DNA from 3 places in the Corticicoccus populi genome. Region 3 is predicted to be linked to each of the others. Evidence: riboswitches for the same ligand, from Rfam matches in the RefSeq annotation. Region 3 holds a riboswitch; each other region holds the start of a gene.
The links. A riboswitch is a leader RNA that binds a small molecule or an ion and turns the genes downstream of it on or off. The one in region 3 is predicted to bind thiamine pyrophosphate.
Positions count from the first base shown of each region.

Region 1: another riboswitch for thiamine pyrophosphate. It lies ahead of tenA (thiaminase II); the one in region 3 lies ahead of ACFSX4_RS00920 (ECF transporter S component).
Region 2: another riboswitch for thiamine pyrophosphate. It lies ahead of thiD (bifunctional hydroxymethylpyrimidine kinase/phosphomethylpyrimidine kinase); the one in region 3 lies ahead of ACFSX4_RS00920 (ECF transporter S component).

Region 1 covers NZ_JBHUOQ010000001.1:822,801-827,056, reverse strand. Annotated here, with positions in the region: gene ACFSX4_RS04350 (PadR family transcriptional regulator) at 1-171, shown strand, start outside; gene chrA (chromate efflux transporter) at 198-1,397, shown strand; TPP riboswitch at 1,498-1,597, shown strand; gene tenA (thiaminase II) at 1,674-2,342, shown strand; gene ACFSX4_RS04335 (tetratricopeptide repeat protein) at 2,437-2,967, shown strand; gene ACFSX4_RS04330 (DNA alkylation repair protein) at 3,051-4,187, opposite strand.
Region 2 covers NZ_JBHUOQ010000003.1:233,722-237,977, forward strand. Annotated here, with positions in the region: gene ACFSX4_RS09460 (YwpF family protein) at 1-244, opposite strand, end outside; gene ACFSX4_RS09465 (single-stranded DNA-binding protein) at 429-1,049, shown strand; gene ACFSX4_RS09470 (LysM peptidoglycan-binding domain-containing protein) at 1,376-2,182, shown strand; TPP riboswitch at 2,266-2,373, shown strand; gene thiD (bifunctional hydroxymethylpyrimidine kinase/phosphomethylpyrimidine kinase) at 2,503-3,300, shown strand; gene thiM (hydroxyethylthiazole kinase) at 3,304-4,089, shown strand; gene thiE (thiamine phosphate synthase) at 4,079-4,256, shown strand, end outside.
Region 3 covers NZ_JBHUOQ010000001.1:157,228-161,483, forward strand. Annotated here, with positions in the region: gene ACFSX4_RS00910 (ABC transporter ATP-binding protein) at 1-91, shown strand, start outside; gene ACFSX4_RS00915 (ABC transporter ATP-binding protein) at 84-1,904, shown strand; TPP riboswitch at 1,955-2,045, shown strand; gene ACFSX4_RS00920 (ECF transporter S component) at 2,115-2,696, shown strand; gene ACFSX4_RS00925 (ABC transporter ATP-binding protein) at 2,700-4,106, shown strand; gene ACFSX4_RS00930 (energy-coupling factor transporter transmembrane component T family protein) at 4,099-4,256, shown strand, end outside.

The DNA of each region.
Region 1 (4,256 bases), 670 kb from region 3:
ACATTATATCCGATTTTACACTCGATGGAATCAGACGGCCTGCTCATTAAAGAGGAAAGAAATAATAATGGTAAAATCAGAAAATATTATCAGACAACTGACAAAGGGATCCAGGTGCTGGAAGAAGCAAGGGAAAAAGCATATGAACTATTTAAGGAAATCAGTGATTGAAGACTCGTAGGAAGGGGAGTGAGTCAATGAATGATAACGAAAAGAAGCAATTTTCTTTCCGTACTTTATTTGAGATTCTCATCGTTTCTACAAGACTCGGACTTACATCATTCGGCGGTCCGGTGGCACACCTTGGATATTTTCATGAGGAATATGTACGAAGGAAGAAGTGGATAGATGAAAAGAGTTATGCTGATTTAGTTGCACTGTCACAGTTTCTGCCGGGGCCAGCGAGCAGTCAGGTGGGAATTGGTATCGGTGTTGCCCGTGCCGGTGTTTTGGGCGGCTTTATATCTTTCCTTGGATTTACACTCCCTTCAGTCATTGTTTTGATAGCATTCGCACTGGTTCTGCAGAAATTTAACATTACAGAAACAGGTTTTATTCAGGGGCTGAAATTAGTCGCAGTGGCAATAGTGGCACATGCGGTATTGGGAATGGCTCAAAATTTAACGCCGGACTTAAAGAGGAAAATCATTGCCTTATCTGCCTTAGTTGTCATCTTGTTGTGGAATGCTGTTTATTCTCAGGTTTTTGTTATTTTAGCAGCCGGTATCGTGGGTTATTTTATTTATAAGAACCATGAAGTAAAAGAGCATCATTCTAAAATACATTTTCCTGTGTCTAAAACAGTCGGCGGTGTCTGCCTGACTTTGTTTTTTGGATTACTAATACTGCTGCCGGTTTTAAGAGATATTACTTCCATCCAATGGATTGCACTGTTCGATAGTTTCTACCGTGCAGGGGCGCTCGTTTTTGGAGGCGGTCATGTGGTACTGCCGCTGCTTGAGCAGGAACTGGTTCCCGTCGGATGGATAAGCGAAGCATCCTTTCTTGCGGGGTATGGGGCGACACAGGGAGTTCCGGGACCTTTATTCACATTTGCAGCATATCTCGGAACAGTTATCGGCGGGTGGCAGATCGGATTACTGGGAACAGCCGCAATCTTTCTGCCGGCATTCCTTCTTATCATCGGTGCTCTACCGTTTTGGAATGTTTTACGGCATAATAATAAAGTGAGCGGTGCACTGATGGGCGTCAATGCTGCGGTTGTCGGTATCTTAATTGCAGCTTTTTATCAACCGATTTGGACGAGTACAATTAGAGAACCTGTTGATTTTGCATTCGCAGCAGTTTTGTTCAGCATGCTGGTCTATTTTAAACTGCCGCCTTGGGTTATCGTCATAACAGGTGCCGCCGGCGGGGTAGTTCTCGGCATTTTATAACTTTATTCCTATTTGATAAGGATGAGATGAAAGAGAATTTGAATACTTATCCTTGATTTAATTTGAAGTTCTGATAGCATAATATATAACAAAAATTTAATATTTCTACTAGGGGTGCCGTACAGGCTGAGATAAATTTGATTTAGACCCTTGGAACCTGATTGGTTAAGACCAGCGGAGGGAAGTAGAGTGAGCAGTTGAGGATTATTATTATACCCTCCGACTGTTATAATCCTCCTGTAAAGTCTTTGGAAATAAGATTATAGGAGGATTTTCATGAAATTTACTGATGAATTACGAGAGGCGACTAAAGTCAGCTGGGAGAAAAGTTTGAATCATCCTTTTGTGCAGGGGATTGTGGAAGGGACGCTGCCGTTGGAAAAATTCAAAAATTATATTCTGCAGGATATTTATTATTTAAAACATTACGGCAAAATACATGCCATTGCGGCATCTCAGGCTGCTGATTTTAAAATTACTGCACTGCTTGCTGATAAAGCGAGATTTACTGCCGAAGCGGAGCTGACAGTACATAAAGAGCACGCTGAGATTTTAAATATAACAGAAGAAGATATGAAAAATTTTAAACCTGCACCCACTGCTTATGCATATACATCCCATCTGTACAGGGCAACGATGTTCGGTAGTCTTGCACATTCTATTGCTGCGATACTGCCGTGTTACTGGCTGTATGCGGATATAGGAAAGGTCAATGAAGATGCAGTTCCGGAACTTGAGATTTATCAAAACTGGATCAAAATGTATGCAGGAGACTGGTTCCAGGATTCAACCAACGAAATGATTGATTTAATGGATTCACTTGTTGAAGACATGAATGACAAGGAAAAAGAGAGTGTTAAAGAGCAGTTTATTATCGCAAAAGATTTTGAATTGCATTTCTGGGAGATGTCCTATACTTTCGAGGACTGGCTGTCTAAGAGATAAAGTCAGGATTGATGTGAAATGAAGCGGACATTTTGGGTTAAATTTTAATACCCACTGTTTTCCCTGGATAAATATAAAAAGTAGGTGGCTGGTAATGGAAGGGTTGGAACAACATTTACAAGCAGCAATTGATTTAAGGAAAAAGGGTTCAGGGGAAGAGTCGACGCAAAGAATGCTGAGTCTGTTAAAAGATTACGATGATTCTCCGGAACTTAATTATCATATAGCGGTGAATTTTGACAGTACCGGTTACACATGGGATGCCATTCCGTTTTACGAAAAAGCCATTGAACTGGATTTAAGTTCGACAGATTTAGAGGGCTGTATATTAGGGCTTGGAAGTTCTTATCGTTTAACCGGACAATATGAATATGCCGTATCAGTGCTTAGAAAGGGATATAAAAAATTCCCGGAAAACCGGGCAATTCAGACATTTTATGCGATTGCTCTATACAATAATCAAGAATTTAAAGAAGCCATGCAGGTGACATTAAATAATTTACTGGATACAACGAATGACTCAAACATTAGCCAGTACAATAAACCTTTAAAATATTATACATCTTATATTGATGACACTTGGAATCCGGAACAATACAGTTATGATAAGAAAGATGAATTTTGATACGTTTAAATATAATACCCCCTGAAGCAGAATTTCACTGTTTCAGGGGGTAAATTAATGAGCCTAATAATTGTGTGAACGTTTCAAATCGAATCAATTAGAGTTTCAGTTCTGACAGGCTGTTCACTTCGGACGTCAAAGTCCAGTGTGCCCTGTTCCACACCATTCACAATGAGTGTAACGGCGTGAAGGCCAGAATAATGTTTTCTCGTACTCATATCTGCAAAGGAATGTTTTTTAATGTAGTGTTTTTTCTCATTTTCTTTTAAAGAAATCTCAGATATCTGGAATATTTTACGGTTTCGTTTCCCATTTGCCTTCACATAATAAACGGCATATTCCATCCGTATTTTAGTTTCTTTTTCTGCTTCAATATCAAATGAAAAAGTGATACGGTCACCAATCGCAATAGATGTGCTGTCTAATTTAAAATCATTAACAGTCACATGCCGGGAATCCAAAAACCCAAAGATTGAGAGGACATCTCTGTTCCCATTTTTGAGTAGGGTTCTGCATGCGTGTTTAATAATCCAGTCCGTATGTTCGTTTTCACCGTACCAGTCTCTGGCGATGCCCGCAACTAATTCGGGATGAGTTTTAGAAATGTCATTTAGATTATTCGCGACACTTTTACGGACATAAAGAGATGGATCTTTTTTCAGTTCTTCTAAAATACCAAGGATGGGTGTCGGGTCTTTTTTAAAACTGGTAAGTGCCTGTCCCCACGGCAGGCTGGGCCGGCAGCCTTCACTGGCGAGTCTGCGGACATGCGCGCTGTCATGCTTCGCCCAGACAGCCATCTGAGCCATCATACGCTCTTCATAGTTTGTGATAAATGGTCTTACAGCAAATTCAGCAGACGAGGATGAAGTATACCTTTCAAGAGCAGCCATGGATAAATTCCAATGGTGTTCATCCAGTCCGAAAACCTCAACAAAATCCGGAAAGTACATCAAAGTAAAGTCATTCAAGTCTGCAGGGAGATTTTTAATGACTGCATCAATGACCGAGAGTGCCTCTTCATAGTCAGAAGGCAGGTATTTTCCTAAATTTAGAGTAATTCGGCGCATCCGTGCTTTCAGACTGAGTTCCTGCCAGGTGTTGTCTATCGTGTCATTAACAAACCGTTCAACTTCGAACGAAGGATAAACATCCTTAACACTTAAAGCGAGCTTACGAACCGATGTGTCATTGTATTTGTCTTTTAGTAGATCTGCCATTTTTGTCTCCTTTATAAACGGTACTGTGATAAGAGAGAGTGGATACATATTATGATGTTATTTTTTACA
Region 2 (4,256 bases), on a different contig from region 3:
TCTCGAGGAATTTTCCAATGAATTGTGCCGGTTGATTGTTGGGGCGGGTAATGGTAACCAGTGCCTTAATTTCATCTCCGACTTGTGATTCAAGCAGGCTGATAAAATCTTCAGAAGTCTGCACTTCTATCAGCCACGGATCTTCTTTTGTTTCTTTATTGATGATAATACCATCAATCACATCTAAAATAATAAAATTATTATCCTGTGCAATTTTTAAGTCGACGACCTTAAATGATTTCATTAGATACCTCCAAAAATTTATAAAAAGTCATTTTTAATAAATTTACTTCCGATTTTAAAAGAAACGCTTCTATGTAAATACAACTGTATTTTAATTGTATAGTAAATCCGCTTAAAATCCAATTGTCGTCATTTGCAGAGATTTTTTAAAGCGGATATCTTATATACAGGAGGGAGGTGGAAACATGATGAACAAAGTAGTGCTTGTCGGAGAGTTAATCCAAAATACCTGTGTGTCGCAAAACGAACACAGCAGTGTAAACTCTTTTATTATTGCTACAACGAGGGTGCCGAGAGACAGTAACAGAGAACATGAAGTTCACTTCATTTACTGTAAGGCATTCGGAAAGACGCTTAACGGTATTTTGGATGCGCTTTCCAGAGGACAGATTATCTGCATCAGCGGTCAGGTTGCTACAACTGTTCACACTGACGCTGACGGTATAAAGGATTACAGAATGGAGATATGGGCTGAGAGCATAAAATGTGTTCCTGAAAAATTATCTTCAAACAGTAAAGTTAAAAACCCGTCCGACATGATTAACCAGGCCGTCAACTTATATAACCGCTATGATTATATCGGGGAGAAGAGCGTCCTTACATTAATGGATAGTCAAGTTGACGATATGCCTGTTCGGGCGGGAGGGGATTTCAGACCCCGATTTACAAGTGAACAAGATACACATCTTGATCAATTAAAAGAAGTAATTAATGAAAATGGACTAAAAAATGATTCACTCAAAGAAGAAAAGTCCAATAAGAAATCAACAGGCAGTAAAAACAATGCTGAGAAAATTGTGGTTTAATAAATATCTGCAGTCATACCTTTACCCTTGATACACTTATTCATACACTCACACTCATTCTGCACCCGCCGTTTAGCTGCGTAAATGACGGATGCAGAATTATTTTAATAGATACAGGAAAAGTACAAATGATTTGGCGTGAAAATAAAAAAGACATAATTCTGTAATATAATTGTAAAAGACCTCCTGACATTTCATATCATTGTAACCTATGAAATATTTTTATCTGATATAGTACTATTTGTACATAAAGAGCGGCCGGAAGCGGCAGTATTAATATATAAAATATAAATCAGATAACATACATATCAGGAGGAAATTTTATAATGAAAAAATTATTATCAATTGGTGCGGCTGTAGCTGTATCCGCAACGTTGGCAGCAAATGCAGAGGCATCGGAACATAAAGTAGAAGCGGGAGAGACGTTATCGGCAATTGCTGCTGAGAACAGTGTCAGTGTAAAACAGTTAAAGGAAAGCAATGACTTATCATCAGATTTAATTGTTCCCGGCCAGATACTTAATGTGGGTGAAGAAGCACCTTCACCTGAAGTTGATAATGATAATAAAGAAGAAAAAGCCGAAGCTGACGGCGGCGTTTACGTTATTGAAGCAGGAGATACATTATCCATTATTGCTGATAAATTTAATGTTTCAGTCAATGATATTAGAAGCTGGAATAATTTATCATCAGATTTAATTTTCTCAGGAAAAGAAATCGTTGTATCAAAAGAGGCAGTATCAGAGGACATAGTTGAAGAAGCAGCACCTCAGCAGGATAATGAAGTTGAAGAAACACCTGCGGCAGCGGCTGCGGAAAATCAAAATAATGAACAGGAAGCAGCACCTGAAAAAGTGCAGCCTAAAACTGAAAATCAGTCAACACAGCCTGCTTCAAACAGCGGTCAGAACTGGGGCGCACTCGCTGCATGTGAATCCGGCGGGAATCCGGGTGTGGTAAGTGCCAACGGTTTATACCACGGACTTTATCAATTTGATGTTCAGACATGGAGATCAGTCGGCGGTTCAGGTCTGCCGTCCCAGGCTTCAGCAGCTGAACAGACAAAAAGAGCAGAAATTCTTTATTCACAAAGGGGCGCACAGCCTTGGCCTGTCTGCGGACAGAGATTATAATATGATTCAGGGCACAGTGATTCTGTGCCTTTTTTTGTTTGACATCTTTAATATCAAAATATAGTATTAAATTAAATAAATATGAATACCACTAGGGGTGCAACTTGCTGAGATAGTCTGTGATAAAGACTGATCCCTTATGAAACATGATCTAGGTAATACTAGCGGATGGAATGTGGTGAGTGATGAAAGCTGTATAATTTTATACTGTTTTCAGACGAAGCATTGCCATTTCCGCAGGATGATTGTCCGGAAATGGTTTTTTTGTGGAATTCTGTAAATTGTAAGTATATACATTCAAAAATAAAGGAGTGGCAGTAATGAGTAAAAAATTTCCGATAGCGCTGACTGTTGCGGGCACAGACCCTACCGGCGGGGCAGGCGTTCTGACTGATATTAAAGCATTTCATTCAAGAGAGGTTTACGGGATGTCTGCAGTGACGTCTTTGACGGCACAGAACACTTTAGGTGTGCAGGATGTATATAATATTCCAGTTGATTTTTTAAATGCCCAATTGACCAGCATATTTGATGATGAACTGCCGGATGCAATGAAATCAGGGATGATTGCGACTGCAGATATGATGGAAGTAATAAAGGGATTTGTTGAAAAATACCGTATTCCCTATGTGATTGACCCGGTGATGATTGCAACATCCGGAGATAATCTGATTGATGATAAAGCGATTGATTATTTGAGAGATCATCTGATACAGACAGCACTTTGTATTACGCCGAATATTATTGAGGCAGAGCGTCTGAGTGGTCTTTCGATTAAAACAGAGGAAGATATCAACCGTGCAGCCAAGATATTTATTAATGACCTCGGGGTACAGAGTGTCATCATAAAAGGCGGGCATCTAAAGGGAGATGCGGTTGATTATTTGTTTACAAAAGAGCATGTTCAGCGTTTATCTTCCGAGAGAATTGATACGAATCATACACACGGAACAGGCTGTACGTTTTCAGCGGTCATTACTGCAGAAATTGCCAAAGGAAAATCACTGGAGAGCGCATTTAAAACGGGGAAAAATTATATTACAAATGCGATAAAAAACACACCGGGGATCGGAAAAGGGAATGGTCCGGTGAATCATTTCAGTTATAAAGGAGAATGATATATGTCAGTTGAAAAATTAAGAAACACACCGCCTTTAGTGGTCTGTATTACGAATGATGTTGTGAAAGATATTACCGCCAATGGTATGATAGCACTCGGTGCCTCGCCGATTATGAGCGGTGAAAAAAGTGAGGCAGAATCACTGATGAAAGCTGCAGGCGGACTGCTTGTTAATATAGGGACTGCAGATATGAAAAAAAAAGATTTGATGCACGAAATGATTAAAGCAGCCAATAATTATAATGTGCCTGTAGTTATTGACCCTGTTGGTTATGCTGCCTCTGAATTTAGAAAGAATCTGGTGGATGAATTAATTCAGTCACATGATATCGCGCTCATTAAAGGGAATGCGGGTGAAATCTTTGCACTTGCTGGCGGTACAGGCTCATCCCGCGGCGTTGATTCAACGGAAAAAACAGAGACTTCAGAAATAGGAGAGATGTGCTTTAACAAACTGAACATTCCGGTTCTTGTGACAGGGGAAACGGATTCTTTTGTATCCGGTGAAGGTACAGTAACGATGCGTAACGGTCACAAGATGCTTGAAAATATTACTGGTTCAGGATGTCTGCTTGGCGCAGTAGTTTCAGCATTTATTGCAGTTGAGGATACACTGCAGCAGGCAGTCATCAATGCAGTGAGTTATTTTAATTTATGTGCGGAATCTGCTGTGGCAGAACTGAAAGCACCGGCACCCGGATCGTTCAGAACAACGCTGATTGACCATTTGTATTTGAATGATGATACGATTTTTAATGGACAGAAGGTGTTTAGTGATGCGGAGTAATATAAAAAAACAGTTAAGAATATATTTTATTTCTTCATCAGAGATTGGACTCGGTCGTATTGAAGAGGCATTAAAAAGCGGAGTGACAATGTTTCAGCTGAGAGAAAAAGGAGATCATATTCTTTCGGGTGAAGCATTGACTGCTTTTGCTTTAAACTTAAAAAATT
Region 3 (4,256 bases):
TGTCGGTACGCACAGTGAACTGTTAAATTCATCTGGTTTATATCAGAAAATTTATGCGTCACAGACAGAAGGGGGTCATATAGATGAATGAAAAAATACGCAGGCCTTTCGGCTACGAACCTCTTCTGGACAAAGAATCACTCGGGCGGAAAAAACGCAGGGAAGATGAGAAGGTCAATGATATCTGGGGCACTCTGAAACGTTTATGGATATTTATGAGAGGAGAGAGAAAGCTTCTTTATTTCATAATATTCTTGGTCATTATTACCAGTATCCTCAGTATTACGGGGCCGTTTCTTGTCGGTTACGTAGTGGATAATTATTTAATTGCCGGGGAGTTCAATGGCCTTTTCAGGATACTGATGATTCTGTTATTCACTTATGTGTTTTTATCAGCGACACAATTTGCCGCAGCATACTTAATGGTCGGTCTCGCACAAAGAACAGTATTTAACTTAAGAGCACGTCTATTCTCCCACATGCAGACACTGCCTGTAACATTCTTTGACAAGCTGCAGCATGGTGAATTGATGAGCCGAATGACCAATGATATTGAAACCATTTCACAGACAATGAACTCATCATTCATACAGTTTACAACGAGTGTTGTGACTCTAATCGGTACGGTCAGTGTCATGATTTATTTGAGCCCGTTGTTGACTTTAATGACACTGACAATCATTCCGATTCTGATTTTCGGTGTCACTTATGTGACGAGAAGAACCGGACCGCTTTATAAAATGCGTCAGAAACGAACCGGCGAACTGAACGGATATATTGAAGAGATTGTCTCCGGCCAGGAAATTGTGAAAGTGTTCTCGCAGGAACAGCGTGCGGTCGATAATTTTGAAGAACGTGCCAAAAACCTGCAGCATGTGACGTTCTGGGCGTTTTTATATTCAGGGTTTATCCCTAAAATTATGAACATGCTGAACAACATCAGTTTCACAATTGTCGCGGGTGCCGGCGGGTTATTGGCCATTTATTCCGATGGTGTGATTACGATTGGAACGATTGTGATCTTCGCAGAATTTGCGAGACAGTTCACCCGGCCGCTTGCTGACCTTTCCAACCAGTTTAACCAGGTGCTGTCGGCACTTGCCGGTGCGGAACGGGTATTCGGCATTATCGATACCGAGGCGGAAGATGATTCCGGATCAGCGGCGGATAAAGTCATTGATGGGAAGATTGACTTTAAGAATGTGTCATTTTCATATGAGAAGGACCAGATGAAGCCGACAATTAAAGATTTGTCATTTTCGATTGCGCCGGGAGAATCAGTGGCACTGATTGGTGCAACAGGTGCCGGAAAAACTACGATTATGCAGCTTTTGTCACGCTTTTATGAAGTGGACAGGGGCGAAGTGATGGTGGATGGTGTGAACATTAAAGACTATGTGAGAAGTAATATTCGTTCACAGACAGCATTTGTGCTGCAGGATCCGTATTTGTTTGAGGCATCGATTAAAGAAAACATTCGTTACGGAAAGCTCGATGCGACAGATGAAGAAGTCAGAGCGGCGGCAGAGGCTGCGAATGCGCATGACTTTATTATGCAACTTGAATCAGGCTATGATACGGTACTTGAACTGGATGAAGGGTTCATTTCCCAGGGGCAGAAGCAGCTGATTTCCATTGCCCGCGCGTTGATTACAGATCCCGCCATACTGCTTTTGGATGAAGCGACATCGAGTATTGATACAGTGACGGAACTGAAAATTCAGGAAGCACTTGAACGTCTGATGAAAGACAGAACCAGTATTATTATTGCGCACAGGCTGAATACGATTAAAGCCGTGGACAGAATATTTGTGCTTGAGCACGGCGAAATGCTTGAAAGCGGCACTGAGCGGGAACTGATTGAAAAACAGGGCCGTTATTACGATATGATTAACGGGAATTAACTTCACAAATCCCTTCTGATGTATTATGCTGTATATAACTGAATAATTAACACAACCACTGGGGGTGTCCGAAAGGACTGAGAGTTACCCTTATTACCTGATCTAGATGATACTAGCGTAGGGAAGTGGCATATTAATTGTAGATGATAATATGCACACCGCCCGCGGTGTGTTTTTTATTTGGGAAAATATAGTTAAGGAGTGTTTATATTGACTCAAAGAAGAGGATTAACATTAACTGATGTGTTAATCACAGTTGTAATCGGTTTGGTTTTCGCAGTGATTTATTCGGTGTGGGGTGCGGTGTATACCGCCCTTCAGCCGCTCGGTCTACATTTAAATGAACTGGTTTACGGCATGTGGTTTATCGCAGCGGTCGTTGCATATTTAATTATCAGAAAGCCGGGTGTTGCGCTTCTCGCGGAATTTGCAGCAGGTGCAGGAGAGACGATTGTACTTCTGCAGTTTGATACTGTACTGATTGTTTATGCGCTCTTACAGGGACTTGCATGTGAAGTGATCTTCCTCCTTGTCAAGTATCAGTCTGCATCTATGCTGACAGCAGTGACAGCAGGTGTTGCAGCAGGTCTCATTACAATACCGATTGACTGGTATTACGGTTACCTCGGTCACTTGGAAACATGGAATGTGGTGCTGTTATTTTCACTGAGACTTTTAAGTGCAGCACTGATTGCGGGGGTACTCGCACATTTAATTTATCAGGCGCTCAGTAAAACCGGCGTAATTAAACTCGTCGGCAGACGGAGTGACAAGGATTATGAAGGGTTGTAGACCGTGACTGTTGAAGTTAGAAATTTACGTTTGAAATTCCCTGAAGCAGACTCACGGCAGTTTACGGATTTAAGTATTTCAATTGAAGACGGAGAGAAAGTACTGCTCCTCGGCCCCTCGGGGTCCGGGAAAAGCACGCTTTTGAATGTGCTCGGCGGAATTATTCCGCGCACTGTAGATATACCACTTAAAGCGGATGTGTTGAATGCAGCAGAAGCGGCATATGTTTTTCAGGACCCGGATTCACAGTTTACGATGCCGTCGGTGGCGGAGGAGCTTGCATTTGTGCTTGAGAACAGGCAGGTCAAAAAAGAAGATATGCTCCCGCTGATGACAGAGGCACTCAAGAAGGTCGGCCTCGGAATGATTTTAGACCGTACAGTCAACAGCCTGTCAGGCGGCCAGAAACAAAAACTTGCGATCGCATCCTGCCTCCTGCAGGACAGCAGTACACTGATGCTGGATGAACCGACCAGTATGCTCGATGAATCATCGGTGAAATCATTGTGGGAAACGGTGCAGAATGTCTGGGAAGAGAAGACAGTAGTGATTGTTGAACACCGGGTGGATCATATATGGGATAAAGTCGACCGTGTCATATTAATGAACGGACAGGGTGAACTGATTGTGGACAGCACCCCGAAGGATGTATTTGAAAACCATTTGGAATTACTGTTTGAGTATGGTGTATGGCATCCGGCCTCATGGCGTCATGCACCGGAATTCCCGCTCTTTGAACGCAGTGGAGACGTACTTTTAAACGTACGAGATATGACTGTATCCCGTACTGGAAACACACTTTTGCACATTGACAATTTAAATATCTATAAAGGTGAATGGCTCACTTTAGAAGGCGAGAACGGGACAGGGAAAACCAGTCTCCTTCTTGCCCTTATGAAATTAATCAAGTCCCGGGGTGAAGTTACAGCAGGCGGTAAACGGATTAAAAAGACAAAAGACATTTCCGGCTTCATGTATCCTGTGTTTCAAAACCCCGAGCTTCAGTTTATTACGAATAAAGTGTTCGATGAGATTTTTATCAACCTTGAGATGCATGATGACAGGGATGTCGCCCGTCAAAAGACGACTGAACTTTTAAAGGATATGCATCTGGATCATGTCAGTCACCTGCATCCGCTTGAAATTTCAACAGGCCAGAAAAGGCGTCTGTCTGTGGCAACTGCTGCAGGCGGTGTACCTGAGATAATTATTTTGGATGAACCGACTTTCGGTCTGGATCAGAAACTCACCTTCCGTTTCATAGAAATGTTTCACCGTCTGGTACAAAATGGAACGACGATTATTATGATTACGCATGATGAAGAAATTAAAAAGAGATATCCGATGCGGCGTCTTTTAATCTCAGACGGCAGACTTTATGAACATGAAGGAGGCGGTACAGATGCTTGATGTGATTAAAGGGAGAATGACGTTTATTGACAGAGTCAATCCCATCACAAAAATAACAGCCTCTGTGATGCTGTTTATCCTTGTTGTCTTTACCCACAATCCAAATACACTCTTCTATCTGACTCTTTTCGTTCTGCTGACACTGATTGG